One region of the Bradyrhizobium sp. ORS 111 genome, then DNA from elsewhere that is predicted to be linked to it. Evidence: predicted binding sites of a transcription regulator. Region 1 holds the regulator's gene; each other region holds the start of a gene.
The links. Region 1 encodes PhoB, which activates phosphate uptake and scavenging genes when phosphate is short. Its sites were predicted from a motif close to TGTCATNNANCTGTCAT; they were not measured.
Positions count from the first base shown of each region.

Region 2: phnC (phosphonate ABC transporter ATP-binding protein) is a predicted target of PhoB. The motif match lies at 3,909-3,925, and genes of this name have one in related genera.
Region 3: P6U30_RS01540 (alkaline phosphatase D family protein) is a predicted target of PhoB. The motif match lies at 5,991-6,007, and genes of this name have one in related genera.

Region 1 is NZ_CP120701.1:7,641,024-7,650,974, forward strand. It holds gene apaG (Co2+/Mg2+ efflux protein ApaG) at 1-144, shown strand, start outside; gene P6U30_RS35335 (Hsp33 family molecular chaperone) at 317-1,318, opposite strand; gene argF (ornithine carbamoyltransferase) at 1,516-2,442, opposite strand; gene P6U30_RS35345 (aspartate aminotransferase family protein) at 2,442-3,650, opposite strand; gene P6U30_RS35350 (GcrA family cell cycle regulator) at 4,135-4,647, shown strand; gene phoB (phosphate regulon transcriptional regulator PhoB) at 4,871-5,581, opposite strand; gene phoU (phosphate signaling complex protein PhoU) at 5,641-6,360, opposite strand; gene pstB (phosphate ABC transporter ATP-binding protein PstB) at 6,463-7,281, opposite strand; gene pstA (phosphate ABC transporter permease PstA) at 7,278-8,123, opposite strand; gene pstC (phosphate ABC transporter permease subunit PstC) at 8,128-9,117, opposite strand; gene pstS (phosphate ABC transporter substrate-binding protein PstS) at 9,339-9,951, opposite strand, start outside.
Region 2 is NZ_CP120701.1:5,818,962-5,828,912, reverse strand. It holds gene P6U30_RS26905 (aromatic ring-hydroxylating oxygenase subunit alpha) at 1-192, opposite strand, end outside; gene P6U30_RS26900 (LysR substrate-binding domain-containing protein) at 367-1,308, shown strand; gene P6U30_RS26895 (DUF1045 domain-containing protein) at 1,305-1,997, opposite strand; gene P6U30_RS26890 (alpha-D-ribose 1-methylphosphonate 5-triphosphate diphosphatase) at 2,018-3,190, opposite strand; gene P6U30_RS26885 (chloramphenicol acetyltransferase) at 3,187-3,852, opposite strand; gene phnC (phosphonate ABC transporter ATP-binding protein) at 4,042-4,857, shown strand; gene phnD (phosphonate ABC transporter substrate-binding protein) at 4,935-5,864, shown strand; gene phnE (phosphonate ABC transporter, permease protein PhnE) at 5,942-6,826, shown strand; gene phnE (phosphonate ABC transporter, permease protein PhnE) at 6,823-7,671, shown strand; gene phnF (phosphonate metabolism transcriptional regulator PhnF) at 7,784-8,509, opposite strand; gene phnG (phosphonate C-P lyase system protein PhnG) at 8,614-9,075, shown strand; gene phnH (phosphonate C-P lyase system protein PhnH) at 9,080-9,688, shown strand; gene P6U30_RS26845 (carbon-phosphorus lyase complex subunit PhnI) at 9,692-9,951, shown strand, end outside.
Region 3 is NZ_CP120701.1:323,472-333,422, reverse strand. It holds gene P6U30_RS01570 (invasion associated locus B family protein) at 64-666, opposite strand; gene P6U30_RS01565 (SDR family oxidoreductase) at 799-1,638, opposite strand; gene P6U30_RS01560 (NADPH:quinone oxidoreductase family protein) at 1,870-2,850, shown strand; gene P6U30_RS01555 (YkvA family protein) at 3,311-3,688, opposite strand; gene P6U30_RS01550 (4a-hydroxytetrahydrobiopterin dehydratase) at 3,833-4,138, opposite strand; gene P6U30_RS01545 (TAXI family TRAP transporter solute-binding subunit) at 4,414-5,760, shown strand; gene P6U30_RS01540 (alkaline phosphatase D family protein) at 6,072-7,634, shown strand; gene P6U30_RS01535 (N-acetylmuramoyl-L-alanine amidase) at 7,781-8,779, shown strand; gene P6U30_RS01530 (hypothetical protein) at 8,791-9,951, opposite strand.

The sequences.
Region 1 (9,951 bases):
TCGGGGGTGCCGCTACCGACCGCCTCAGGCTTCATGACCGGCAGCTACCTGATGGTCAGCGAGAGCGGCGAACGCTTCGAGATCGACGTGCCGACCTTCTCGCTCGACAGCCCGAGCCCGGACGGCAAAAGGGTCTTGAATTAACGCGCGCGACCGCAATACCAGTGCCGTAGGGTGAGCGAAGGCGCGTCAGCGCCGCGCCCACCAGATATAGTTCGGCGTCGAACGATGGTGGGCACGCTTCGCTTTGCCCACCCTACCCTGGATCATCGGCGTTCGCGGGTGACGACGCGCTCGTTGTGGCGACGACCGTGCCCTACTCCACGCCCGCTTCGTCCGGCGTGAATTCGTAGACCGACGAGCAGAACTCGCAGGTCACGACCACCTTGCCGTCCTTGACCATGTCGGCGCGATCCTTCGGCGTGAAGCTCTTGAGCATCGCGGACACCGCGTCGCGCGAGCAGGAGCACTGCGCGCGCAGCGGTTGCGGGGTGAAGACGCGGACGCCGCGTTCGTGGAACAGGCGGTAGAGCAGCCGCTCGCCGGAGAGATCGGGGTCGATCAGCTCGACATCCTCGACGGTCGAGATCAGCGACTGACCTTCAACCCAGGCGTCGTCCTCGGGCACGCTGTGCGCGACCGTGCCCTCGGGCGCGTCGCCGGGATGCAGATCGGCCTGCTTGGCGCGCTCCGGCGCCTTCGGCAGGAATTGCAGCATGATGCCGCCGGCGCGCCAGTGCAGCTTGCCACCTTCGCCGCCGCGCATCTCCTCGCCGACCGCAAGACGGACCCGCGTTGGAATCTGCTCGGAGCGCAGGAAATACTCGTGGGCCGCGTCTTCCAGGCTGCCGCCCTCCAGCGCGACCAGCCCCTGATAGCGGCTCGTCTTCGAGCCCTGGTCGATGGTCATCGCCAGATGCCCCTTGCCGAGCAGCTCACCCGAGCTGAGGCCCGGCGTGAGGCGAGCGGCGTCGTAGCGCGCATAAGCGCGCAACTGGTCGGGCGCCCGGAAATCGACGATCAGCAGCGAGACCGGGCCGTCGGTGCGGGTCTGCAGGATAAAGCGACCCTCGAACTTCACGGAGGAGCCGAGCAGCGTGGTCAGTACGATCGCCTCGCCCAGCAGCTTGCCGACCGGCGGCGGATAATCGTGCTTGTGCAAGATCTCGTCGAGCGCGGGGCCGAGCCGGGTCAACCGGCCGCGCAGGTCGAGCGCGTCGACCTCGAAGGCCAGCACTGCGTCGTCAACCGGAATGGCCGATGGCGCGCGGGTTGGCGCCTCGGCAGCGATTTTGGTGTCGGGGGATTGTGGAACCATGGCGCTCTATCTGGGGTCTCGGACCGTGAAATAAAGGGGTTCACTCAACGAGAGATCGTCGTCCCTGCGAAAGCAGGGACCCATAACCACAACAGTTCGTCATCACACAAGGCGTCTCCCCTTGTGCCTTTTTCACAGGCCGCGGCGTATGGGTCCCGGCTCGCGCTTCGCTTGGCCGGGACGATAACGTCGAATGACTACGCGACCGCGTCAAAACACCAGGCCAGAATGCCCTTCTGCGCATGCAGGCGGTTTTCCGCCTCGTCGAACACGACGGACTGCGGACCGTCGATCACCTCGTCGGTGACCTCTTCGCCGCGATGCGCCGGCAGGCAGTGCATGAACAGCGCACCAGGCTTGGCCAGCGACATCAGCTTGGCATTGACCTGGTATGGCCTGAGCACGTTGTGGCGATGCTCGCCCTCCTTGTCGCCCATCGACACCCAGGTGTCGGTGACGACACAATCTGCGCCGCGGACCGCGGCTTCCGGATCGCTGCCGAGTACGATCGGCGCACCGGTCGCCTTGATCCAGTCGCGCATCGCCTTTTTCGGCGCGAGCTCCGGTGGGGTCGCGACGTTGAGATTGAACTTGAAGCGCTCGGCGGCGTGCGCCCAGGAGGCGAGCACGTTGTTGTCGTCGCCGGTCCAGGCCACTGTCTTGCCCTCGATCGACCCGCGATTTTCCTCGAAGGTCATCAAGTCGGCCATCACCTGGCATGGATGGGAGCGGCGCGTCAGCCCGTTGATCACGGGAACGGTGGCGTGCGCTGCGAGTTCCAGCAACGCATCGTGGTTGAGGATGCGGATCATGATCGCGTCGACATAGCGCGACAGCACGCGTGCGGTGTCGGCGATGGTCTCGCCGCGGCCGAGCTGCATCTCGGCGCCGGTCAGCATGATTGATTCACCGCCGAGCTGGCGCATGCCGACGTCGAACGAGACCCGCGTACGGGTCGACGGGCGCTCGAAGATCATCGCCAATGTCTTGCCTTCGAGCGGCTTCTTGCCCCTCTCATGGGCCTTCAGCTTCGCCTTCATGGCGGCGCCGGCCGAGAGCATGTTGCGCAGCTCGCCGAGCGGCAATTCGTTGATGTCGAGGAAGTGGCGGACCGGCTTGCTCATCATCCGGCCGCCTTCTTCGGCTGCGCCGCCGACAGCGCGGAGCAGGCGCGCTCGAGGCTTCCGATGGCGTGGTCGATTTCGGCCTCGGTCACGATCAGGGGCGCCAGGAATCGGACGACATTGTCGCCGGCGCCGACAGTGAGCAGCTTCTGCTCGCGCAGTGCGGTGACGAGATCGCCCGATGGCACCACGGCCTTGACGCCGATCAACAGGCCTTCGCCGCGCACATCCGAAATCACGCCGGGATAGCGATCGACGACCGAGGCGAGCTTCTGCTTGAGCAGCAGCGACATCTTCTGCACGTGATCGAAGAAGCCAGGTTTGAGCATCACGTCCAGCACGGCATTGGCCGCCGCCACCGCCAGCGGATTACCGCCGAACGTCGAGCCGTGCGAACCCGGCGCCATGCCGGCCGCAGCATTTGCGCTCGCCAGAACCGCGCCGATCGGGAACCCGCCGCCGAGCGCCTTCGCGAGCGACATCACGTCGGGCGTGACGCCGACGCGCTTGTAGGCGAACAATTCGCCGGTGCGGCCCATGCCGGTCTGCACCTCGTCGAACGCAAGCAACAGGCCGTGTTCGTCGCAGAGCTGGCGCAGCGCCTTGAAGAAGGCTTGCGGCGCCGAACGCACGCCGCCCTCGCCCTGCACCGGCTCGATCAGGATGCCGGCGGTGTGCGGCCCGATCGCCTTCTTCACCGCCTCGATGTCGCCATGCGGAACCTGGTCGAAGCCGTCCATCGGCGGGCCGAAGCCCTCGAGATATTTGGCGGAACCGGTGGCGGCGAGGGTTCCCAAGGTGCGGCCATGGAACGCGCCTTCGAAAGTGATGATGCGGTAGCGCTCGGGATGTCCCTTGGAGAAGTGATAATGGCGGACCAGCTTGATCACGCCTTCCATCGCTTCCGCGCCGGAATTGCAGAAGAACACGTAATCGGCAAAGCTCTGCTCGCAGAGCCGCGCGGCGAGCGCCTCGCCGTCCGGACTCTTGAACAGGTTCGACATGTGCCAGAGCTTGGTCGCCTGTTCCTGCAGCGCCTTGACCAGATGAGGGTGCGCATGCCCGAGCGCGTTCACCGCGACGCCCGAGGTGAAATCGAGATAGCGGTCGCCGTTGGTCGCGATGAGCCAGGCGCCCTCTCCGCGCTCGAAGCCGAGATCGACCCTGGCGAAGACGGGAAGCAGATGCGACGTGGCGCTATTGGTCATGGCAATCACTGACGGGTTTGAGGCCGACAATTGCCGCGTGCCTTAACGCCAGCGCAGCAACGGCCAGCTTCGGAAAACAAAACGTGCCGCCTTTTCGGGCGGCACGTGGAAGGCATTGTATGCTGCGGGCAGTCGCTGTCAATCGCCACGAAGTGGCCTTCCTGCAGTGCGAAACGCGCGCAATCCCGAGCATACCGGTGAGGTGGAAAAGCCTCATTGCAATGCATAAATGTCGGAACATGTGGACGCGCTGCCGCGGACTCTTGCGCCAGAGTCACGCCATATTGTAGCGTTTGGCCTGTCGGATACGACATCTCGTGCGGCAGTACTGGACCCTCTAAGTAGCTTTCGTTCTGCGTACACGTTCGGGCGCAAAACCGCGTCCGGCGAGGGCTAAGGGATTCTGACCGCAGGGATATTTGTCAGATTTGGCTCGCAGCGCCGCTCCGATGACTGGCCGGCGCAAGGCGAAGGGAAGAATGCGATGACGGTATTGACCTGGTCCGATGATCGCGTCGAGCAGCTCAAGAAGCTCTGGGAGGCGGGCCTGTCGGCCAGCCAGATTGCGGCGGAACTCGGCAATGTGACGCGAAACGCCGTGATCGGCAAAGTGCATCGGCTTGGCCTATCCGGCCGTGCCAAGGCCCCTTCCACCGCTGCCCCGCGACAGCGCAAGGCCCGTCCCGCCCAACATATGATGCGGGTGGCGCGCCCGGTCTCGCGCGGCAACACCGCGCTCGCCCACGCCTTCGAGGTCGAGCTGGAGCCGGATCCGGTCGCCTATGACAATGTGGTGCCGATGAGCCAGCGGCTGTCGCTGCTCGAGCTGAACGAGGCGACCTGCCACTGGCCAGTCGGCGACCCCTCGAGCCCTGAATTCTTCTTCTGCGGCGGCAAGGCGCTCACCGGCCTGCCCTATTGCGCGCACCACTCGCGCGTCGCCTACCAGCCGGCTGCCGACCGGCGCAGGCCCGCCAACAAGCCGCCGACCCGGTGAGCATCATAGGCCGTGGAAACAAAATCCCCGCGCAAGCGGGGATTTTTTTGTGAGGGGACTACCTCTACGTCACAGCGTCGTCCTGCCGCAGGCCGGGACCCATCCGCCGCGGCTTGTGTTGTGAACAGGACTCGTCGTTCCGACTTCGCGCAACAAATTGCATTCGGGGTTATGGGTCGCGGCTTTTGCCGGGACGACGCTGTGGTTATCTGCTGCCCGCGCCTTACGGCTGCGGCTCCGCCTTGGCGAAGCGGTCGTCGAGCGCATAGCCGGCACCGCGCACGGTGCGGATCGGATCCTGCTCGCGGCCGGGATTGAGCAGCTTACGCAAGCGGCCGATGTGCACGTCGACGGTCCGCTCGTCGATATAGATGTCGCGGCCCCAGACGCTGTCGAGAAGCTGCTCGCGGCTGAACACGCGGCCGGGATGCTCGAGGAAGAACTCGAGCAGGCGATATTCGGTCGGGCCGAGATCGATCGGCCGGCCCGAGCGCGCGACGCGGCGCTTCTCGCGGTCGAGCTCGATATCGCCGTAAGTCAGGACGGTGGCGAGCCGCTCAGGGCTCGCGCGACGCAACAGGCCCTTCACGCGCGCCAGCAGCTCCGGCACCGAGAACGGTTTGACGATGTAATCGTCGGCGCCGGTGGCGAGGCCCCGCACCCGCTCGCTCTCCTCGCCGCGCGCCGTCAGCATGATGATCGGAAGCTGCTTGGTCTCAGGCCGCGCCCGCAGGCGGCGGCACAGCTCGATGCCGGAGAGGCCCGGCAGCATCCAGTCAAGCACCACGAGATCGGGAACACGCTCCTTCAGCCTTGTGTCGGCGTCGTCGCCGCGTCCGACCGTCTCCACGTCGTAGCCTTCCGCGTCGAGGTTGTAGCGCAACAACGTCGTCAGCGCTTCCTCGTCTTCGACTACCAGAATGCGTGCGCTCATCGGTCTATGTTCTTTCTCTGTGTTGATCCGTTGCCCGAGAGGCGAACCAAACACCTCAGCTAGCCGTTACCCGGCACCGTGGTGGCAAAGGTGGTCATGTCGCCCTTCGGGCGCTTGTCGGTGATCTGCTGGCCTTCGATCATGTAGAACACGGTTTCGGCGATGTTGGTGGCGTGGTCGCCGATCCGCTCGATGTTCTTGGCACAGAACATCAGATGGATGCAGAACGAGATGTTGCGCGGATCCTCCATCATGTAGGTGAGCAGTTCGCGGAACAGCGAGGTGCAGATCGCGTCGACCTCCTCGTCGCCCTTCCAGACGGTCATCGCGGCCGGCAAGTCGTGCGCGGCGTAGGCGTCGAGCACCGACTTGACTTGCGACAGCACCAGATCGGTCATGTGCTCGAGGCCGCGGATCAGCTTCAACGGCTGGAAATCGCTCTCGAGGGCCGCGACGCGCTTGCCCATGTTCTTGGCGAGATCGCCGATCCGCTCGAGGTCGGTCGCCACCCGCATCGCGCTGACGATCTCGCGCAGGTCGATCGCCATCGGCTGGCGACGCGCAATCGTCAGCACCGCGCGCTCCTCGATGATGCGCTGCAGGCCGTCGATCTCGACGTCGGCGGCAACGACGCGCTTGCCGAGCGCGACGTCGCGGCGGATCAGTGCGTCGACGGACTCGGTGATCATGCGCTCGACGAGGCCGCCCATCTCGGCGACCAGGCGGGTGAGTTCCTGCAGATCGCTGTCGAATGCCTTGGCGGTATGTTCAGAAACCATCGCTTGCTCCTTCAATCATGATCCGGCCGGATCATGATCTCATTTCCTTGTTTGAGCATGATCTCATCGGAAAACCGGGTCTCCACTTTTCCGGATCATGCTCTAGCCGAACCGGCCGGTGATGTAGTCCTGGGTCCGTCGGTCGCTCGGCGAGGTGAAGATCTTGTTGGTGTCGTCGAACTCGATCAGTTCGCCAAGATACATGAAAGCGGTCTTGTCAGAGACGCGCGCCGCCTGCTGCATGTTGTGGGTGACGATCGCGATCGTGTAGTCCTCGGACAGTTCCTGGATCAGCTCCTCCACCTTGGCGGTCGAGATCGGGTCGAGCGCCGAGCACGGTTCGTCGAACAGGATCACCTCGGGCCGCACCGCGACGGTGCGGGCGATACACAGGCGCTGCTGCTGTCCGCCGGACAGCGAGAGGCCCGAGGCGTTCAGCTTGTCCTTGACCTCGTTCCACAGCGCACCGCCGCGCAGCGCCTTCTCCACGCGACCGTCCATCTCGGACTTCGAGATCTTCTCGTAGAGGCGGATGCCGAACGCGATATTCTCGTAGATCGTCATCGGGAACGGCGTCGGTTTCTGAAACACCATGCCGACCCGCGCGCGCAACAGGTTGAGGTCAAGCTTGGGGTCGAGAATGTTGGTCTGGTCCAGCATCAACTGGCCGACGGCGCGCTGACCCGGATAGAGATCATACATCCGGTTGAAGATGCGCAGCAGGGTCGACTTGCCGCAGCCCGACGGGCCGATGAACGCCGTGACGCGGTTGGTGCCGAGCGTCAGGTTGATGTTCTTCAGCGCGTGGTGCTCGCCGTAGTAGAAGTTGAGATTGCGCACCGTCACTTTCGGCGGCGCCTCTGGAAGCGGCACCTGGGGGACGTGGCTCGCGGCAGTCATCGAAACGGAAAGCTCGGTCATTTTGCAGCCCTTTCGGCACCTAGGATGCGCGCACCGATATTGAGCGCGAGCACGGTGAAGGTGATGAGCAGTGCACCGCTCCAGGCCAACTCCTTCCAGTAGGCATAGGGGCTCTGCACGAAGTTGTTGATGGTCACCGGCAGATTGGCCATCGTGCTGGTCAGGTTCAGGCTGAAGAACTGGTTCGAGAGCGCGGTGAACAGCAGCGGGGCGGTTTCGCCGGCGACGCGGGCGGTGGCCAGCAACACGCCCGTGATCAGACCCGATCGGGCGGCACGATATGCGATCCGCTTGATTACCAGCGAACGCGGCAGGCCGAGCGCGCTGGCCGCCTCGCGCAGCGGATTGGGCACCAGCAGCAGCATGTCCTCGGTGGTGCGCAGCACGACCGGGATCACGATCACCGCGAGCGCCAGGGAGCCGGCGATCGCCGAGAAGCCGCGCATCGGCACCACCACGGCGCCATAGATGAACAGGCCGATGATGATCGAGGGCGCGCTGAGCAGAATATCGTTGATGAAGCGGATCACCGAGGTGAGCTTGTCATGTCTACCGTACTCGGCAAGGTAGGTGCCGGCGAACAGGCCAAGCGGCGCGCCGATACCGACCCCGATCACGGTCATGATGATCGAGCCGACGATGGCGTTGAGCAGACCGCCTTCGGTCGAGCCGGGCGGCGGGGTGTTCTCGGTGAAGAGCTGCACGCTCAGCCCTGCGACGCCGTTGTAGAGCAGCGTAAGCAGGATCAGCGCCAGCCATGTGACGCCGAATAGCGCAGCGCCGATGCAGAGGGCGCGGACGACGATGTCGCTGCGGCGGCGGGATTTGTAGATCGGGTTCATGGCGTCACTTCCCCGCCTTCTTTTCCAGACGCAGCAGCATCAACCGCGCTGCGGCGAGCACGAAGAAGGTCAGCACGAACAAGAGCAGACCGAGCAGGATCAGGCCGGACTGGTGCAGGCCGTCGCTTTCGGCGAATTCGGAAGCGATCGCCGCCGAGATCGTGGTGCCCGGCGCGAAGATCGACGACGAGATGCGAAACGAGTTGCCGATGATGAAGGTCACCGCCATGGTCTCGCCGAGCGCACGGCCGAGCGCCAGCATGATGCCGCCGATCACGCCGACCCGGGTGTAGGGGATCACGACGCTGCGGACGACCTCCCAGGTGGTGCAGCCCATGCCGTAGGCGGCTTCCTTCAGCACCGACGGCACGGTCTTGAACACGTCGACCGAGATCGCGGTGATGAACGGCAACACCATGATCGCGAGGATCAGCGAGGCGTTGAACAGGCTGAGATAGGACGGCGGGCCCGCGAAGACGCTGCCGAGCACCGGCACACCCTCGAAGATGCGGATCATGAATGGCTGGAACGTGTTGGCGAGGAACGGGCCGAGCACGAAGAAGCCCCACATGCCGTAGATGATCGAGGGGATGCCGGCGAGCAACTCGACCGCGATGCCGATCGGTCGGCGCAGCCATTGCGGGCAGAGTTCGGTCAGGAACACGGCGATGCCAATGCCCACGGGAATGGCGATCAGCATGGCGATGGTCGACGTGATCAGGGTGCCGTAGACCGGACCGACCGCGCCGAGCACCGGCGGATCGGCCGATGGCGCCCAGCGCTGGGTCCACAGGAAGGCGAACCCGTATTCCTTCATCGCCGGCCAGGCGCCGACGATCAGCGACAGGATGATGCCGCCGAGGATCAACAGAACCGAAATCGCCGAAATCCGGGTGACCCAGTAGAAGGCGGCATCACCGAGCTTGAACGCGCTGAGGGCCTTGGCGCGATCGTAAGGTCCGGCAGCTTCCATCACATCGCTCTGAACAGCCATGTCAGCCACGCCAATCCCCTCTCTACTATGTAAAAGCTGCGCAACCCGCTACGCCCCGAAGCGATCGTCACCGACGTTTTTTGACCGACGCCGTTCCGGTTGCGCCTTCCGGGGCGCCGCTCCCGAACTCCAGGCTTGTCGCGATAATGACGGAGTCCGGATCCGGTTGCAGAGGCTGTGCCGCCCCGTGGGCGGCACAGCTTTGGTTCGAAACGTCGGAGTTAGCTCTTGATCTCGGAGGTCCAGGTCTTCTCGATCTGCTGGACGACATTGCCCGGCATCGGGATGTAGTCGAGCTCCTCGGCCATCTTGTCGCCGTTCTTAAACGCCCAGCGGAAGAACTTGAGCGCTTCCTGGGAAGCCGCCTTATCGGTTGCTTCCTTGTGCATCAGGATGAAGGTCGCCGCCGTGATCGGCCAGGACTTGTCGCCGGGCTGGTCGGTCAGGATCACGTAGTAGCCCGGCGTATGCGACCAGTCGGCGTTGGAAGCGGCGGCCTGGAAGGCGTCGACCGTCGGCTGCACCGTCTTGCCGCCCTTGTTGACCAGGCCGGTGTAGGTCAGCTTGTTCTGCTTGGCGTAGGCGTACTCGACGTAGCCGATCGAGTTCTTGGTCTGGCTGATGTTGCCGGACACGCCCTCGTTGCCCTTGGCGCCGACGCCGGTCGGCCATTCGACCGCGGTGCCCTCGCCGACCTTGCTCTTCCAATCAGCACTGACCTTCGAGAGATAGTTGGTGAAGTTGAAGGTGGTGCCCGAACCGTCCGAGCGGCGGACCACGGTGATCGCGGCCGAGGGCAGGTTGACCTTCGGATTGAGCTTCTTGATCGCCGGA
Region 2 (9,951 bases), 1.8 Mb from region 1:
CGCGGCGGACGGGCAGAACGGCGTCGGCGTGCGGCGGAACACGTGTTCGATCTCGACTGCGAAGCGGTCCTGCGACAGATAGTGCGCGACGGGTTCGTGCCAGACGCCGTCGCTGAGATCGGTCGATTTCGCGTCGATATGCTTCAGGATTCGGTTGACGACGGAAGGTTCGTCCGCCAGCCGTGCTGTCATCGCTATCCTCCCCGCTTGATCCGGCCGGGCTTGCCGCCCTGCTGTTTGTCGGTGGCAGAATTCAGCATCGCCTCCCGCGCGACAAGCGAAAGCGGGATGCTTCGGATGAATGAGATTCATCTATGCTCAGTTTCCCGGCGACATCGATGGGTGACGACCGCTAGGATCGGCCGCATGAGCAGGAATAACTCAAGGTCTTCGCAGTCGCAGGGGCAGGATAACCTCGCCGCGGCGAGCTTGCGGCCGGCGCATCTTCTGGCGCTGCAGGCGTTCGACGTCGCGGTCAGGCTCGGCAGTTTCAAGGAAGCTGCGCGCGTGCTGAACGTCAGCGCGTCGGCGGTCAGTCATCGCATCCGCAACCTGGAAGCCCATCTCGGCGTTGCGCTGTTTCAGCGGACCCACCGCGCTGTCCGGCCGACCGTTGCGGGCGAAAAGCTCGCCGCCGCGACGGGTCGCGCCTTCGCGCTGTTGGCGCGAGCGGAGTCGGCCATCGAAGCGGCCGGCAAACGCCGGCTGCGGCTGAAGGTGCTGCCGCAGTTCGCCTCGGCCTGGCTGATCCCGCGGCTATCGTCGTTCCTCACCCAGCATTCGCAGATCGATCTTGCGATCGAAACCTCGAACCGAAATGTCGATTTCGACACCGAGACGTTCGACGCCGGCATCAGCTTTGGGGCCGGCAAGGCCGAAGGCGTCGTCGCACATCGCCTGATGGACGTCAGGACCGTTCCTGTGACGGCGCCGTCGCTCGCGCGGCGGCTGAAGCTGCGGACGACCGCCGACCTCGACCGCGCCGTCCTGATCCACGTCACGACATTTCCCGCGGCATGGCCCCTGTGGTTCAGACATGCGGGCGAGGCCGAGCCGCCGTCGACGCGCACCATTTCGGTCGACAGCTTTGTGGCTGCCCTGCAGGCCGCCGAGCGCGGGGCGGGCGTCGCGCTGGCGCTCGAGCCGTTCATCGCGGAAAGCGAGCGGCGCGGTACGATCCGGCGGCTCCTTCCGGTCGGCCACATGACCGGCAGCTACTGGCTGGTTCACCCGCCGGGCGCGCAACGCAATCGTGCGCTGCAAACCTTCAAGAGGTGGCTGTTGGCCGAGCTCGCGAAGCAGGATTAGCCGCCGCGCAGCGGCCAGCTTGCGATGATGCGGAAGCGGGACGTTGCGTCGTCCTGCCTGAACAGCGCCAGGCGGTCGATCGCCAGCGTCGTGAGACCGAGCGTCGCGAACCGTTCTCGCAGCCAAGCCACGATCGGGCCGCGCCTGTCGTCGCCAAGCCGTCCCGTCAGCGTCATGTGGAAGCGGAATTCCTCCATGACGTAAGGATAGCCCCAACGGTCGAGATACTCGCATTGCCGCGCCGAGAGCCGCTCGGGTTTGCGGCGGACGCGATCGTCTGGCGTCAGCGGCGCGCGGAAGGCATCGAACTCGGTGACGCAGTCGGCGGCAAGCTGCTGCAGGTCGTCGGAACGCCGCGCCGGAATCACCGCGATGAAGCCGCTGATCGCATCGACCACCGGCTCGATCACCGGAATGCGCCGCGCGCGGCCGGCGAAGGCAGCGCAGGCTTCGATGAGGTCGCCTTCGCGCTTGCCCTCGGCGAGCGTGATCGGCGCCTTCAGCGTGGCGTGAAACCCATATTTGCGCGGATCCTCCGTGACCTCGCGCCAGTCGGGGGTGACCCCATTCGGGAACGGGATGTCGTCACCCGACGCAGCATCGTAGCCGAGCAGCGTCGAGCCGAAGCGGTGCAGCGCACTGTCTGGTGACGGCGCATGATAGATTGCGTAGCGCGGATGATTGGCCATGGCAGCAGAATAGAGTGAGGTTACGCCGCTGCAACCGTCTTGCGCGGCGCGCGCGAATGAACGAGACAGCTTGCATCCGCCAGATGCACCAATCGTCCGGCTGATATCGCAGCCACGACGCGGGGCCGCAACGGCACCTTGTCGTCTATGATGATGATGTCGGCGCGGCGGCCGGCGGCCAGCACGCCGCGATCATCGAGCCCCGCGGCGCGCGCCGGCGCCGAGGAGATCAGGTCCCAGGCGCTGGTGAGCGGCAGGATGCCGTCGGCCGCCAGACGGAATGCTGCGAGCAGTTGCGCCGGATAGTAATAGTCCGACGCCAGCACCGAGCAGAGGCCCTTCGCGATCATCTCGGATGCCTTGGTCCAGCCGGTGTGGCTGCCGCCACGCACCACGTTGGGGGCGCCGAACACGATGAAGTCGCCGGCGGCGGCCGCGTCGCGCGCGGTCTCCTCGTTGATCGGGAATTCGGCGATCGCAGCGCCGAGTGCGCGATACTCCTGGCGCATGACGGGGCTGTTGTCGTCATGCGAGAGCATGCGGATGCCGGCGGCACGCGCCGCGGCGGCCAGACGCGCGATCGAGGCTGGCACGTCGGGGCGGCGGGCGACGACTTGGTCGAGCATCTCGTTGATCGCCTCGACCGACAGCCCGGCACGCTCAGCGAGCTGGTTGCGCTTCTTCGGCTTGACGTTGCTGTGATCGTTGAAGGCGAACAGATCGATGCGGCCTTCGGCGAGCCATTGCGTGATCTCGGCCTCGGCGTCGAGATTGTGGGTCTCGTGGCGCAGGTGAAAGCGCGTATCGGCGGCAAGCTGCGGCCGCAATGCCTCGATTGTATCGAGCAGTTTCCGCGCATTGTCGGCGCTGCGCAGGCCGGGCTCCCATGACCAGGTCGTGCTGTGGAACACGGTGGTGATGCCGTTGGCGATCGCCTGCCGGTCGCTGTCGATGAGCGCAATGTCGGTCGGGAAGTCGACGCCGGGACGCGGCATCATCTGCCGCTCAAAGGCATCGCCGTGCAGGTCGACGATGCCAGGCAGCACCAACAAGCCGTTGGCATCAAGGTGGAGCGCCGCGCGGCCCTGCTCGGCGTCGAGGGCAGCGATGTCGCGTCCCGTTGTCCGGAGCGATGTCTCGACGAGCGATCCGTCGATCAGCGCGCGGCCGCCTTCGATGAAAATGTCGGTCACGATGCGGCACTCCGCTGCTTGTCTTGTGATTCGGAAGCACCCTCAGCTTCATACTTGTCGAGGAACTCTTCCACCGAAAGCTTGCGGAAATCGGGCAGGGCACGGCGCAGCATGTCATGATCCCAGTCCCACCACGCCAGCGCGGCGAGGCGATCTGCGATGGGCGCGGCAAAGCGCGGCTTGATTTGACGCGCCGGATTGCCGGCAACGATCGTATAGGCAGGCACGTCTTTGGTGACGATGGCCCCGGCGGCGACGACGGCGCCGGTGGCGATGCTCCGGCCAGGTAATATGATCGCACCGTGACCGATCCATACGTCATGGCCGATATGCACGTGATGCGCACGTCGCCAGTTGAAGAAGTCGGTGTCGTCGCTCTCTCCGGGAAAGTAGGCGCTGGCGCGGTAAGTGAAATGCGCCTGCGTGGCACGGTGCATCGGATGATTCCCGGGATTGATCCGGGTCATCGCTGCGATCGAGCAGAACTTTCCGATCGTCGTGTAGGTGATCTGGCTGTCATTCACGACGTAGGAGTAATCGTCCATGCTGACTTCGAGCAGGATCGTGCGCGCGCCGACTTCCGTATAGGTGCCGAGCTTGCTCTCGCGTACCGACGCGGTGGGATCGATCGTCGGCACGATGGAGAGTTTCTTTCCGGCCATCAGGGCCTCCGCAAATCATGGCTTCCGGGGAGATACGCTCGTCTTCAAGGTGCTTGATGACAAGATCATGACGTTGCGATGACGGCAAGTGAGGTGGTGTGGACGATCGCCGCACCGCAGCCGTGTCGTCACATAACTGTAAAACAGCGGGGATAGCGATGGCCCATCGAGACGCGGGTGGAGCATTGCATGCTGGTGGTGGAAGGTCTGACGTGCCGGTTCGGCACAAAAGCCGCAGTCGATAACGCGTCATTCTCGATCGCGCCCGGCAGTTTCGTCGGCGTGATCGGCCGCTCCGGTGCCGGCAAGTCGACGCTGCTGCGGATGATCAACCGCCTCGCCGAGCCGACTTCCGGCCGCATCCTGTTCGAAGGCACCGACGTCACCGCGCTGCGCGGCAAGGCGCTGCGGCAGTGGCGCGCGCGTTCGGCGATGATCTTTCAGCAATTCAATCTGGTCGGCCGGCTTGACGTTCTGACCAACGTGCTGATGGGACGGCTTGCCGAAATCCCGTCGTGGCGCTCGCTGGCGCAGATGTGGCCGGAGCAGGACCGGGCGCTTGCGATGTCCGCGCTCGAACAGTTCGACATTGCGCAGCTCGCCGCACAGCGCGCCGACCAGCTCTCCGGCGGCCAGCAGCAGCGCGTCGCGATTGCACGTGCGCTGGTGCAGGAGCCCGACGTTATCCTCGCCGACGAGCCGATCGCGTCGCTCGATCCACGCAACACCAAGATCGTGATGGACGCACTGCTGCGCATCAACAAGCATTTCGGCATCACCGTGCTCTGCAACCTGCATTCGCTCGACCTGGCGCGGACCTATTGTGACCGCCTGATCGGCATGGCGGCGGGGCGCGTGGTGTTCGACGGTCAACCATCGACGCTGACCGACCACATCGCCCGCGAGCTCTACGACCTCGAGGCCAACGACGTCATCGGCGGGGCGCCGTTGCCCGCGCCCGAGGGCGCAAATGTTCCGGCGCTCGGCACCGCAGCGGCGGCCTGAGCGGCGCACAATTCCCGATCAGGATGGACGGGCATTTCGCCCGGCCAAACACGCGTAACCACAACAAGGGGTTTATCATGATCACTCGTCGCACCGTATTGGCCGGCGCTGCCTCGCTGGCGTTCGCCGGCTCGGCTTCGGCCTCGGACTGGAAGTCGAAGTATCCGGAGATCACCTTTGCCGTGATTCCGGCCGAGAACGGCTCCGGTGTCACCGAGCGCTTCGGGCCGTTCATCAGCTACCTGTCGAAGGAACTCGGCATCAAGGTGAACTTGCGCGTCGCCAACGACTACGCAGCGGTGATCGAGGGGCAGCGCGCCGGCAACATCCAGATCGGCTATTACGGTCCGGCGTCGTTCTCGCGTGCCCTTCTCACTGGCGTCAAGACCGATGCGTTCGTAATCGACGTCAATGCCGACGGCTCCAAGGGCTATTACTCGGTGTTCTACGTGCTCGCCAAGAGCCCGTATCAGAAGGTCGAGGATCTCAAGGGCAAGAATCTCGGCTTGGTCGATCCCAATTCGACCTCCGGCAACAACATGCCGCGCTTCAAGCTGAACCAGATGGGCATCGATCCGGACAGCTTCTTCTCCAAGGTGATCTTCACCGGCAGCCACGAGAACGCCGTGCTGGCGCTGGCGCAGGGCACCGTGGACGTCGCCGCCAACTGGTGGAACGCCGACGACGACTCCAACCTCACGCGCATGCTCAACAAGAACATGGTGAAGTCGAGCGACGGCACGCCGATGAAGAAGGAAGACTTCCGCATCATCTCGAAGTCCGACCTCATCATCAACTCGCCCTATGCCTATCTCCGCGACCTGCCCGACGACATGAAGGCCGCGATCAAGCAGGCGTTCCTCGATGCCGACAAGAAGGATCCGGAGGCCTTCAAAAAGCTGTCCGACGGCAAGAACCGTCCGTGGCAATCGATCACCAATGCCGACTATGACAAGACCATCGAGCTGATCAAGTTCGTGGATAATCTGCGCAAGAAGGCGTCCTGATCGCACGTGCATTGAACTGGGCCGGGTTCTATGACCCGGCCCTTTTTCCGTTACTTTCTCGAGCAGATTGGCCTGCGATGGCGACCGCCGTATCCGTTCTCCCAGCCCAGCAACTGGCGGCGCTGAACGATGCCTATCGCAAGGCAATCGCTCGCAAGCGGCTGAAGGCGACGCTGGCGGTCGCGGTGTTCTGCGCGGCGCTTCTGATCGCGGCGCTCGGCGCGGAAGTGAATCTGCGCACGCTGTTCACCTATTTCGGCAACTTCGTCAGCTATTTCGATCGCATCCTCACCCTCGATTCAGGCGGGCGGGTCTGGACCAATCCGGCCGAGTGGCTCTGGGGTTGGAAGAAATGGCTGAAGCTGCTCGGCGAGACGCTCTTGATCAGCTATGTCGGTACGCTGACCGGCGCCGTGCTCGCCTTCGCTCTGAACTTCTTCGCCGCCGAGAACACGTCGCCGTCGCCGTGGCTACGCTTCGGAGTGCGCCGCCTGCTGGAATTCGCCCGCACGGTGCCCGGCATCGTGTTCGCGCTGATCTTCGTGATCGCCTTCGGCTTAGGGCCGATGGCCGGCGTGCTGGCGATCGCGATTCACTCCACCGGCGCACTCGGCAAATTGTTCGCCGAGATCGTCGAGAATGCCGACATGAAGCCGGTCGAGGGCATCCGATCCACCGGCGCGAGCTGGCCGTCCTGCATGCGTTTTGCCGTGCTGCCCCAGGTCGTGGCCGGATACGCCAGCTATGCGCTGCTGCGGTTCGAGATCAACGTGCGCGAGGCCTCGGTCATGGGCTTCGTCGGCGCCGGCGGCATCGGCCAGGAGCTCGTGGTCGCGATCCGCAAGTTCTACTATTCCGATGTCAGCGCCATTCTCGTGATGATCATCGTCACGGTGTTCCTCATCGACATCTCCACCGGTTGGCTGCGCGCCCGGCTGTTCGGCAAGGAGACGCGCCGATGAGCCAATTGCCGACGCCGAATACCGGTGAGCTGCGGGCGAAATATCCCGAGGTGTTCGAGCGGCCCGCCTCGGCGCGGCTGGCGACGCCGGCGATGATCGTGGCCGCGCTCGTGATCTTCGTATTTGGCCTCGTCGATCTCGATTTCTCGCCGACGAAGCTGATTACCGGCATCAGTCAGCTCGGCTGGATCACCATGATGATGATCCCGCCCAATCCCGGCTCGTCCTTTCCGCTCTACATGCAGGCGCTCGGCGAGACGCTGTCGATCGCGCTGCTGGGCACCACGCTTGCGGCAGTGATGGCGCTGCCGGTCAGCCTGCTGGCGGCGCGCAATATCATCCCGTCGAACCTGATCCGCTTTCCGGTGCGCCGGTTCCTGGATTCGATCCGCGGCGTCGATACGCTGATCTGGGCGCTGGTCTGGATCAACGTCGTCGGTCTCGGCCCGTTTGCCGGCGTGCTGGCGATCGCGGTGTCGGATTTCGGTGCATTCGGCAAGTTGTTCTCCGAGGCGATCGAGGGGGCCGATCGCAAGCAGGTCGAGGGCGTCAGGGCCTCCGGCGGCAATGCGCTGCATGAAATCCGCTTCGGCCTGCTGCCGCAGGTGCTGCCGGTCATCGCAGGCCAGGTGCTCTATTTCATCGAGTCGAATACGCGCTCGGCCACCATCATCGGCATCGTCGGTGCCGGCGGCATCGGTCTGCAGCTCGCCGAGCAGATCCGCGTGCTGGAGTGGCAAAAGGTGTCGTTCCTGATCCTGATGATCCTGATCGCCGTCGCCGCGATCGACTTCATCTCCAGCAAGCTCCGCTTCGCCATCATCGGGCGGAGAGCGGTCGCGTAGAGACCAAGCTCAGTAATTCGTAGGGTGGGCAAAAGCGCGCAGCGCCGTGCCCACCATTCTGGCTCGGCGCAGGAGAAGGTGGGCACGCTTCGCTTTGCCCACCCTACGGTCCTCAACCGTTCTCCACCAGAAATTCCACGCGCTCGGCGGCGAAGCGCGAGCGCTTGGTGACGAGCGGCTTGTCCGCGGTGTCGACGTCAGTGGCATCGACGACGAGCACCGCATGGCCCAGTGCGAGATTGAGCCGTGCCGCGTCAGTGGCGTCGACGATCGCTCCGGTGATCCGGGTCGAGGAACGCCGGTAGTCCTTCACGCCGTAATGCGCCAGCAGCTTCGTCATGGAGCGGACGTTGGCGAACACGCTGCCGGCGTCGGGAAACCGTTCGGCCGACAGCCAAGTGGTGGAGACGCAGATCGGGGTGCGGTCGGCGAGCCGGACCGACTCGATCCGGACCAGGGGAGCGCCGATCTTCAAGCCCAACTCGCGAGCGATCTCTCGGGTGGCGACGTCGTCACGGGCGTCGATTAACTGGCCGCGCGGTTCGTGTCCGCCGGCGCCGACGATCTCGGAAAATCGGGTGCGTGAGCGCAGCGGATAGGCGAGGCGCTGCGCCTCGACATAGGTGCCGCTGCCGCGCTCGGCGCGCACCAGGCCGCGTTCCGCCAGCGCCGCCAGCGCCCGCCGCACGGTGTGGCGGTTGACGCGGTAGGTCTCGGCAATCTCCATCTCGCCGGGCAGCTTTTCGCCCGCGACGAAGCGGCCGTCAGCGATGCCGCGCTCGATGCCGTCGGCGACCTGCCGCCACAAGGCGACGCCGGAACTTTCCTGCATGCTCATGGCGCCGTGATAGCAGAAATCTTCAGTTTGTCACGAAACAGTCATGGCGCTCCGCTATCAAGTTGTCTATTAACATAGACAACTTGAATCAGGCAAGGTTGCTTATGGCTTCGACCGGACCGAACAGCAAACAAGCGCAGCGCAAGGCCGCGATGGCGGTGCTGGCGCATTCCGGCGCGGCCGCGATCGCCGAGCGAATGCGTGAGATCGCGCTGCCTGCGCATGAAAATCTTCGCGAGCCAGAGAACGGCCTCGTGATGCTGCGCGGCCGGGTCGGCGGCGACGGCGCGCCGTTCAATCTGGGCGAGGCGACGGTGTCGCGCGCCGCGGTGCGACTTGCGACCGGCGAGGTCGGTTTCGGCTACACGCTCGGCCGCGATGCACAAAAGGCGCAGATGATCGCGCTGTGCGACGCCATGGTGCAATCGGCGGCGTTGTCCGGTGAGGTGGAGGCGAAGGTGATTGCGCCGCTGCGTGCGGCGATCGACGCTGAACGCGGCCGCAAGGCCGCCGAGACCGCGGCGACGCGGGTCGATTTCTACACGATGGTGCGCGGTGAGGGATGATACGATGACGACGGTTGCCGAATTGCCCGCAGGTTTTGCCGACAAGGTGCTGTCGGCGCAGTCGACGTTCCGCTCGGTGATGGACGCGATGGCGCGTCCGGGCAGCGTCCAGCGCGTCTCGGCGAGTGCGGGGACGCCCGCCGGGGTGATGCGCGGCACGGCTGCGGTCGCCTTGACGCTGTTCGATCACGACACGCCGATCTGGCTCGATGGCGCGATGTCGGCGACACCAGACGTCGCGCGATGGCTCAAGTTTCACACCAGCGCGCCGGTGATCGCGGATCCCTCGGTCGCCAGTTTCGCGCTGATCGGCGACGCCGCGAACCTGCCGGCGCTCGACCGCTTCGCTTTCGGCAGCAGCGAATATCCGGATCGCTCGACCACACTGATCCTGCAGGTGGACAGCTTGACGCGAGGACCGGCCTTCGAACTGAAGGGCCCGGGCATCGACGGCACCGCGCTGCTGCAAGCGATGATCCAGCCGCGCGACCTGTTCGCCCGGCTTGCGATCAACGAAGCCCTGTTCCCGCGCGGCATCGACGTCGTGTTGGTTGATGACGATGCGATTGCCGCGATCCCGCGCACCACGCGGTTGGTCGCAAGTGGAGTGTAAGCCATGTACGTAGCCGTCAAGGGAGGCGAACGCGCCATCGAGAACGCCCACCGCCTGCTCGCGCATGAGCGGCGTGGCGACCGCGATGTGCCGGAAGTGTCGCTGGCGCAGATCGCCGAGCAGCTTTCGCTCGGCGTCGATCGCGTCATGACCGAAGGCTCGCTCTATGATCGCGAGCTCGCGGCGCTCGCGATCAAGCAGGCGCGTGGCGACATGATCGAGGCGATCTTCCTGGTCCGCGCCTTCCGCGCCACGCTGCCGCG
Region 3 (9,951 bases), 710 kb from region 1:
CCATGAGGGGAACCACTCCTCAAATAGGCCTTCTGCGGCCCATAAACAACGCCGATTCGGGCCTTAGCGCCGGCAGTCCTGGGCCAGCCGGTCAAGCGCCTGCGACAGGCCCTTCAGCGAAAACGTATCGGTCGTCTCGGTGCCTTTGGCCGAGACCGCCTTCACCGTCGCCTCGCCGGCTTTGCGCATGGCTTCCACCATCCGCTCCTCCTCGGCCGCGTTCTTGATCCAGAGGCCGTCACCCTGCGTGTACATCGCGTAGGTGCCGCCGCCGACCTGGATCGTCGATTCGGAGCCCGGCTTCAGTGTGTAACCGATCATGACAGAAACTTCGTTGACGACCTTTTCCGCCGGACGGGTCGAGACGAAGGCATAGGCCGGATCGCGCGGCCTGTTCGGCGGGTTGGTCTTCGACGAGGCCGGCTTGGCGAGCGCGAAGCAGACCTTCTTGCCGTTCGGCGACGCCGTATAAGCGCCCCAGGTACCATACTGGCCGATCAGCGTCGGCTCCGCACCGCCGGCCGCAGCCGCGGCAGGCGACGCCGGCTTGGCCGCTTCCTTCTTCGATGCAGTTTGCTTCGGTGTAGCGTGCACCGGCGCAAGCGAAATGATCCCGCACACCAGGCTACCCGCAACCAACGATGTCAGTATTTGCCGCACGGCCAACTGGTTCCCCCATCATTGTGACTGGAAGATGGCCCGGCGATTCCCCTCCGCCGGCTCGGATGGATAACCGGGAAACATCTTTTTGGGAAGGCGGTTACGTCCGGAGTGAGCGTCCAGCACACAAGCCGCGCATTACCCCTTGCCGCGCGCGGCGCGCTGCTTCGCCCACTGCTCGTCGGTCCATTGCAGCAGGTCCTCCGCGCCGGAACTGCGCAAGTGAGCGCCGCCATCCTGCACCACCATCTCGCCGTTGATGTAGCTGGCCTGATCGGAGATCAGGAAGGTCGCGAGGTTGGCAAGTTCGGAATGCTCGCCGGAACGGCCGAGCGGATTGCGCTGCGACCACGTCTCGCCGCGGCCTTCGGGTCGCAACTGTCCGGTCGCACCGGGTGTGGGGAACGCACCGGGCGCAATCGCCACCGTGCGGACGCCCTTCGGTCCCCATTCGACCGCAAGGCTCTTGGTCATCGCCAGCACCGCGGTCTTGGCCATCGACGACGGCACGGTGAACGCGCGGCCGGTGATGGTCGAGGTCGAGAGGATCGAGAGCACCACGCCCTTGTGCTTGCCCTCGATCCAGCGACGGCCGGCGGCGAGCGTGCAATACAGCGTGCCGTGCAGCGTCGGACCGAGGATCGCGTCCGCCGCACGGAATGACAGATGTTCGGTTTGCGCGATGAAGGTTGCGGCAGCATTGTTGACGAGAACGTCGATCGGTGCCTCGTGCCAGACCTGATCCATCATCGTTTCAACTGCCGCGCCATCGCGAATATCGCATCGTGCGGTGGAGACTATCGCGCCCAATTCGCTGCGGAATTTTTCTGCGGTTTCTTCCAGCAATTCCTGCCGCCGCCCGCAAATGACCAGTTCGGCGCCAAGCTCGGCAAAGCGCCGCCCCATCGCAGCGCCAAGGCCGGAGCCGCCGCCGGTGATCAGGATACGCTTGTTCGCCAGCAGGCCTTTTTCAAACATAGTTTCACTCCCTTTTTGCTGCCGTCATTGCGAGGAGCTCGCGACAAAATTGCAAAGCAATTTTGCGCTGAAGCGACGAAGCAATCCACCTTTCCCGCGCGGCGGGATTATGGATTGCTTCGCTTCGCTCGCAATGACGAACGTGGCCATTGTCGCTCCGCCGTAAATCCGGCATGAAGCTTTCAGCCCAGAACGCTGAGCCCTTTGTGCGTCCGAAAATCAGGTGTGTCCATGAAAGCCATCCTCTGCTCGCAATACTGTCAACCCGACGATCTCGTGCTGGCTGACGTGCCGGATCCCGTGGCAGGTCCCGGCGAGGCCGTGATCGCGATCAAGGCGGCGGCGCTGAACTTCTTCGACATCTTGATGATCCAGGGCAAGTACCAGATCAAGCCGCCGTTCCCGTTCTCACCGGCGGCGGAAGTCGCAGGCGTGATCGAGAGCGTCGGCCAAGGCGTCACCGACTTGAAGGTGGGCGATCGCGTCGTCGCGTCCTGCGGTCACAACGGCGCGCGCGACAAGATCGCGCTGCCTGCGAATGCGATCGTGAAGATCCCCGACAATCTCGACTACGACCGCGCCGCCGGCATCATCATCATCTACGGCACCGCGCTGCACGCGCTGGAAGATCGCGCGAGCCCGAAGCCGGGCGAGACACTCGCGGTGTTGGGAGCCGCCGGCGGCACCGGACTTGCCGCGTGCGAGCTCGGCAAGCTGATGGGCCTGAAGGTGATCGCCTGCGCCTCATCCGACGAGAAGCTCGAATTCGCCAAGCAGCACGGCGCCGAGCTGACGCTGAACTATGCCAAGGAAGACCTCAAGGAAGGTCTGCGCAAGCTGACCGGCGGCAAGGGCGCCGACATCGTGTTCGATCCGGTCGGCGGCGCCTATGCCGAGGCCGCGCTGCGCTCGACCGCATGGGAAGGCCGCTTCCTGGTGATCGGCTTTGCTGCCGGCGAGATCCCGAAGATCCCGCTCAACCTCGCGCTGCTGAAGGGCTGCGACATCAGAGGCGTGTTCTGGGGCGCCTGGGCGCGGCAGAATCCGGAGAAGAATCGCAAGAACCTCGAGAAGCTCGTGCAGTGGACCGCGGAAGGCAAGATCTCGTCACATGTCGACCGCACCTTCCCGCTGTCGCAGACCGCCGAAGCCCTGAAGGTGCTGGCCGGCCGCAAGGCGATGGGCAAGGTGATCCTGCATCCCGGAAGCTGATGACGAACAACAGCGCCCGACGTCAGGCTCCGCGAAATCCAGGCTTGCGGGCGACTCCAACCTCCCCTTGAAAAGGGGAGGTCGCTTTGCTCGCCAGAGCAAAGCGGATGGGGATCTGCTCTCTCCGCACACAGCATCGCCTGCGGCGGACCCCCATCCCGACCTTCCCCCTTTCAGGGGGAAGGAGAGGACCGGATTTGTAGATGGGGTAACGGGCCCCGATCCCCCTTCTACGCGCGCTGAGTACGAACAACCGCGCCCGAGGTCCGGCTCTGCGAAATCCAGGCTTGCACGAGACTCCAACCTCCCCTTGAAAAGGGGAGGTCGCTTTGTTCGCTAGAGCAAAGCGGGTGGGGATCTGGCTCTCTCCGCATAGAGCATCGCCTGCGGCTGACCCCCATCCCGACCTTCCCCCTTTCAGGGGAAGGAGAAGAGGCAGCCGGAGCTCGCTACGCGCCGCTCACTGCTCGCTCAGCGTGGCGCGCTTCAGCGCGGCACGCGCGGCGTCGCGATGGTCCGGCGTGATGTGGCTCGCCACCATGCGGATCGCGGTTGCGAGCACCGCGGCATCGTCGGTGAAGCCGAGGACCGGCATCATGTCGGGAATGAAGTCGAACGGCAGGACGAAATAGGCGATGGCGCCGAGCAGCGCCGCCTGCACATGGCGCGGCGTCTGGCGATCGAAGGCGCAGTAATAGGCGGCGAGCAAATCCTCGGCGAACGGCAGCCCCGCCACCACCTTCTTGAATTTGATCCAGAAGCGGCGGCGCACGCTTTCGCGATCCTGGGCCAGCCGGTCGGCGGGCTCGAATCCCACGCTGTGTTCGGTCGATGCCATCGCAAGGTTCCCCGACGCCGCGCAGCGGTCGGGCGGCGTTGCAGCGAATCTGGTGATGTCAGACCGCCGCCGCAAGGCGCGCCAGCACTCACCGCGACGTCGACGCGCGAACGGCAGTCTCGAGGAGCGTGCGATGTCGCTGGGTCAATTGACCCCGAGCTGCCGTGCGATCGCGTTCATGGCCTTGGCGAGCTCGATGTCACGCTTGGTCACGCCGCCGACCTCATGCGTCGCCAGCACGACCTCGACGGTCTTGTAGACGTTCTTCCATTCCGGGTGATGGTCATTCTTCTCCGCGACCAGGGCGGTGCGACACATGAAGCCAAACGCTTCGTTGAAGTCCTTGAACACGAAGGTCTTTGTGATGGCCGCACGGCCGGGCATCTCCGCCCAGCCGGCCAACTCCCAGAGCGCGGCTTTCCTGGCTTCCGCCGACAGCAATTCCACCATGACAGCCCTCCTGTTTGGGCCCCAACCTTAGCCTAACGGCCGGCCCGTGGGATGGGATCCATGCCGAAATTAAGGCCGAAATCGCGGCCTATCGCCGCTAACCATGACGGAGTTGTAACATCGGCCGGCTCCGGAATTTGCTACAGATAGAAGATGTATGCGCGCCGGCCCTATCGAGTTTGAGCCCCAAGCTTTTGTTTGCGAGATCGATGACCGACGGCCCTGGCCCCGCCGAGACCTTGCCCAAGCCGCCCCGGTCTGCGCGGCAACGGCTGATCTTCGTACTGATCGCGGGGGTGCTCGCGATCATCGGCACGTTGGCCGCGGGCTACTATTTCGCGGTGCGGCCGGTGACGCTGCGCATCGCGGTCGGCCCGCCCAACAGCGACGACGTCAAGCTGGTGCAGACGCTGGCCCAGGCCTTCAACAACCAGCCCAATAGCCAGGTCAAGCTGCGGCCGGTGCAGACCGATGGCGCTACCGCGAGCGCGCAGGTACTCGCCGACGGCAAGTCCGATCTCGCCATCATCCGCGGCGATCTCGAAGTGCCGAAGAACGCGCAGGCGGTTGCGACCTTGCGCAAGAATGTCGTGGTGATGTGGGTTCCGCCGGCAGCGAAAGGCAAGCGGCGGAAGGGCCCGAAGATCACCAAGATCGCGCAACTTGCGGGCCACAAGATCGGCGTTGTCGGCCGCACCCAGGCCAACGTCAATCTGCTGAAGATGATCCTGGTGCAATATGGCGTCGATCCGATGAAGGTCGACATCGTCCAGTTCCCGGTCAATGAGGCGGTCGAGGCGATCCGCAACCAGAAGGCTGACGCCTATCTCGCCGCAGGGCCCGCCAACAGCAAGATCACCATCGACGCGATCGCGGCTTCAAGCCATGACGGCAACGAGCCGACCTTCCTCGCGATCGACGCCTCCGAGGCGATTGCGCAGAACCACCCGGCCTATGAGGCCTCGGAAATCCCGGCCGGCTCGCTCGGCTCCGCCGACCGGCCCGAGGACGAGGTCAAGACCATCAGCTTCTCGCATCACATCGTTGCCCGCAAAGGCCTTTCGGAATCGACGGTGGCAGCGTTCACGCGGCAATTGTTCCAGATCCGGCAGTCGCTGAAGAGCGATTTCCCGCTCGCCGCCAAGATCGAGACCCCCGACACCGACAAGGACGCGGTCATCCCCGCGCATCCGGGCGCCGCCGCCTTCGTCGACGGCGAGGAAAAGACCTTCCTCGATCGCTACAGCGATTACATCTGGTGGGGCCTGATGGCGCTCTCGGCCATGGGCTCGGCCGGCGCGTGGTTCGCCGGCTATCTCAAGCAGGATGAACGCAACACCAACACCTCGCAGCGGGATCGCCTGCTGGAGATGCTGAAGGCCGCGCGGCGCAGCGATTCGACCGATGAACTCGACCAGATGCAGGCCGAGGCCGACGACATCCTGCGCGACACGCTGGCGTGCTTCGAGCACGGCACGATCGAACAGGGCACACTCACCGCATTCAACATCGCGCTGGAGCAGTTCCACAACGCGGTCGCCGACCGCAAGGCGCTGTTGATCAGCATGCCGCAGAACCTGCAGCGTGCGGCGACCCAGTTCAGGGCGGCGGGCTCGGCGTAGCAGCGCGAGTGCGACCTCTTCTCCATCCGTAGCTTCTCTTCGCCTCTCCCGCGTGCGGGGGAGGCCGACGCGCGCAGCGCGGCGGGTGGGGGCTGTCTCCGCGGCACGATTCGCGGAGACAGCCCCCCCCCACCCTCCCCCGCAAGCGGGAGAGGGAGCCTGACGAGCGTGGTCGCCTCACGGGACCGATACATTCGGGAGCCCGCTCATCCAGCGCTCAGCCTTCCCCCTGTAATCTCTCCGTCATGGAATTTTTCTAGGTCTTTGCCAGCTTGCGGCGCAGTGTTGCGTCCTGTCCCTGGAGACCCCCAATGACGATCCGGTTTTCGCACAAGATCACCCGCCGACGCTTCCTGTCGACCGCGGCAGCAACGGGAGCCGGCGTCATCGCGATGCCTCACCTCTCCCGCGCCGCCGACCGACCGGCGATCACCCATGGTGTGCAATCCGGCGACGTCGGCGTCGATGGCGGCGTGGTCTGGGCCCGCGCCGACCGCCCGTCGCAAATGATGGTCGAGGTCGCCACCACGGAATCATTCAAGGATGCCCGCGCGCTGCCGCCGATCGCGGCGCTGCCGGAAAGCGACTTCACCGCCAAGATGCTGCTGGAGAACCTACCCTCCGGCCAGGACATCTTCTATCGCGTCCGCTTCCGCGATCTCTCCCACATCGACATCGCCGGCGAGCCGGTAGTCGGCCGCTTCCGCACCGCGCCGAGCGATCGCCGCGACGTGTCCTTCGTGTGGGGCGGCGATGTCGCCGGCCAGGGCTGGGGCATCAATCCCGACGACGGCGGCATGTTCACCTTTTCCGCCATGAAGAAGCACAATCCGGATTTCTTCCTGCACTCCGGCGACACCATCTATGCCGACGGCATCATCTCGGCCGAGCAGAAGCAGCCCGACGGCAAGATCTGGAAGAACATCACGATCCCGGAAAAAGCCAAGGTCGCCGAGACGCTCAACGAATTCCGTGCCGCCCACAAATACAATTTCCTCGACGACAATCTGCGCGCCTTCAATGCCGAAGTGCCGATCTTCGTGCAGTGGGACGATCACGAGGTGACCAACAACTGGTCGCTGTCGAAGCAATTGCCCGCGACCTACAAGGAGCGCGACATCACGCTGCTCGCCGCGCGCGCGGCCCGCGCCTTCCACGAAATGTATCCGATGCGCGAGAGCATCGTCGATCCTGGCCGCGTCTACCGCACGCTGAGCTACGGTCCGCTGCTCGACGTCTTCATGCTCGACGAGCGCAGCTATCGCGGCCCCAACGGCCCGAACCTGCAGGAGACCTACGGTCCCGACGCCTATTTCCTCGGGCCCGACCAGCTCGCTTGGCTGAAGCGCGCACTGCTCAACTCGCGCGCCACCTGGAAGGTGATCGCCTCCGACATGCCGCTGTCGCTCATCGTCTATGACGATGCGGCCAACAAGAAGGGCTCGGAAGCCTTCGCCCAGGGCGACGGCCCGGCGCGTGGCCGCGAGCTCGAGATCGCCGACCTCCTGCGCTTCATCAAGACCGCGGGAATCGTCAACACGGTGTGGCTGACCGCCGACGTGCACTACGCTGCCGCGCACTACTACAACCCGAACAAGGCCCAGTTCCAGGAGTTCGATCCGTTCTGGGAATTCGTCTCCGGTCCGCTGCATGCCGGCACGTTCGGCCCGAACGAGCTCGACAACACGTTTGGCCCGGAAGTGAAGTTCGTGAAGGCGCCGGGCGAAGCGAACCAGAATCTGCCGCCCTCCGCCGGGATGCAGTTCTTCGGTCACGTCAAGATCGACGGCAAGAGCGGACAGATGACGGTGAGCTTGCGCGATCGCGCTGACGCCGAATTGTGGTCGATCACGCTCGATCCGAAGCAGGCGTAGTCCGCTCGCACCCGCTGCGGAACCGCCGCTGTGCCGGACGCCCTTGGCCCAAGGCCGGGGCTCCGCAATTGACCGGGATGGACGTCACCGACCTCTTCCGGTATCGATAGCAGAGCCATTGTGCTGGGGGCCCGAAGGGGCGGAGCATGAGGCGCTGCGAATCCGATCATTTGCTCGGCGGTATCGTCGCGAGGTCTCGACCTTGCCGCCTCATTGCCATCATCATAGCAGCGCTCGTGCTGCTGCCGATCGAAGCCAGCGATGCCGGCTGGCGGCCAAAGATCTTCAAGGGCTCGTCAAGGCATGCCGGACCGCCAAAGCGCGTGAAGGCGGCAAGGCCGGCGAAGGTGGCAAGGCGCAGCGTCGCAGCAAGGCCCCACGGCACGCGGCTTGCCGCCCTCGGGCCGGTCGTCCTGCCTCATTCCGCGCTGAAGCCGGCCTCGCCAACATGCAACCCCGCGACATTCCGGGTGGTTGTCGATGTGGGGCATACGGCGGAATCGGAAGGCGCGATCAGCGCGCGCAACGTTGCCGAATACACCTTCAACCTGCGCCTCGCGAAGCTGATCACGGAGAAGCTGAAGGACGACGGCTTTGCCGAAACCAGACTGCTTCTGACCGAGGGTAAGGCCAGACCCAGCCTCTTCAAGCGCGTGGCGGCCGCCAATGATCTGAGTGCGGATCTCTTCCTGTCGATCCACCATGACTCCGTGCCCAACAAGATGCTCGAGGACTGGGACTTCGAGGGCAGGAAAAGCCATTACAGCGATCGGTTCAGCGGGTACTCCGTCTTCGTCTCGCACGACAATCCGGACTTCGCGGCGAGCCTCGCATTCGCCGAGCTGATCGGCAAGGAATTGAAGGCCCAGGGGCTTCATTATGCCGACCAATACACTCAGCCGATCATGGGCCGCTACCAGCATCCGCTGCTGAACAAGGAAACCGGCATCTACAGCTATGATGAGCTGATCGTGCTGCGAAAGACCCGGATGCCCGCGGTGCTGCTCGAGGCGGGCTCGATCATCAACCGGGACGAGGAGCTCGAGATGGACTCGCCGGAACGGCAGAACATGATCGCGGGCGCCGTCGCGACGGCCGTCAAGGAATTCTGCGAGCCGCGATGGGACATCCTTGGTCCGCCGTGACCGCGCCGCTGTCATCCCCGCTTGCCGGTCTTGATCTCCTCGAATTTGGCAAGCGCTTGTTCGAACTTGCCGTTGAAGAGCCACATCGCATCGAGGATTTCGCGAAAGGTCGCAGACGTTCTCGCCCGGTCGGCCTGGCCGAACGCGAAGATGCTGTTGTTCCGCAGATATCGCATGATCCTGGGATCGGAAATTCTGTAGCCGACGAGGTTGCCGGAGCTGAGTGCGGCTCTGGTCGGCGTGGGAATGATCTGGATCAACTCAAACAGCTTCATCTGATCGATGGGATTCGGCAAGGCGTTCAGGATCGCCGGGACCTCCGGGAAAATATCGGCGTGTGCGTTCATCAGGGCGTCTCGCACGGCGGTCCAGTGATTGAACCGATGATCCAGATTGCCCGCCCGGGCTTCTTCCCTGTCGTCGCGATGGCTCAGTGCAGGATCGAGGGCTGCGATTGATCCCTCGATCGCCGCCCACTTCCTTCGACCGTTTCGATCCTCGGACGGACCGGTCTGCAGGCTCCCCTTGTAGGTGTTCGACCGCGCATTTCCTGCGTTCTGCTTGCCGCCCGTCTCGGCATAGAAAAGGCCGAGGCTGATGCGGCCCGCAGCGGCGGCATTCGTGGCATTCAGGCCCTTGGCTCGCGCGATCACGGTCGCCAGATCGACGACATCCTTGAATGGCGTCTCCGATCTTTGCGCGCTGGCGGGTGGAGCCTCCATGATATCGAACAGCTTCCTGTACTCGTCGAACAGCGGCTCGTTGTCGGCGTCAAAATAGGCCGGAGGGATTCCGAATTTGTTCGGCCGTCCGATCCTGGACGGAAGCGCGTCGGTGAGATCCTTGTAGGCGCTCATCATTTCGACGCGGGCAAGGTAGAGGGCCTGGCCCGGCAGGTTGGGCAGCGGCTGGTTGGAATCTATCTGTGTGCGACGCTGGCGCAGGATCGACTCGAAATCCTTCACGGCCTTGTCGTAGGTCTCGCGCGCGGCCGATTGCTTGCTCGTCAGTCCGCCCGGCTGGCCCATGGCCGGAGACACGAAACCATCGATCGCGGCCGAGGCCAGCGACCCGGCCGCACCGAAGATCGCATGCGTTGCGAGCCGCGGCGTGAGGAGCAGCGCGACAGAAAGCGCAGCCGCGAGTGCAGCGGCGGATGTCCTGATCGCCAT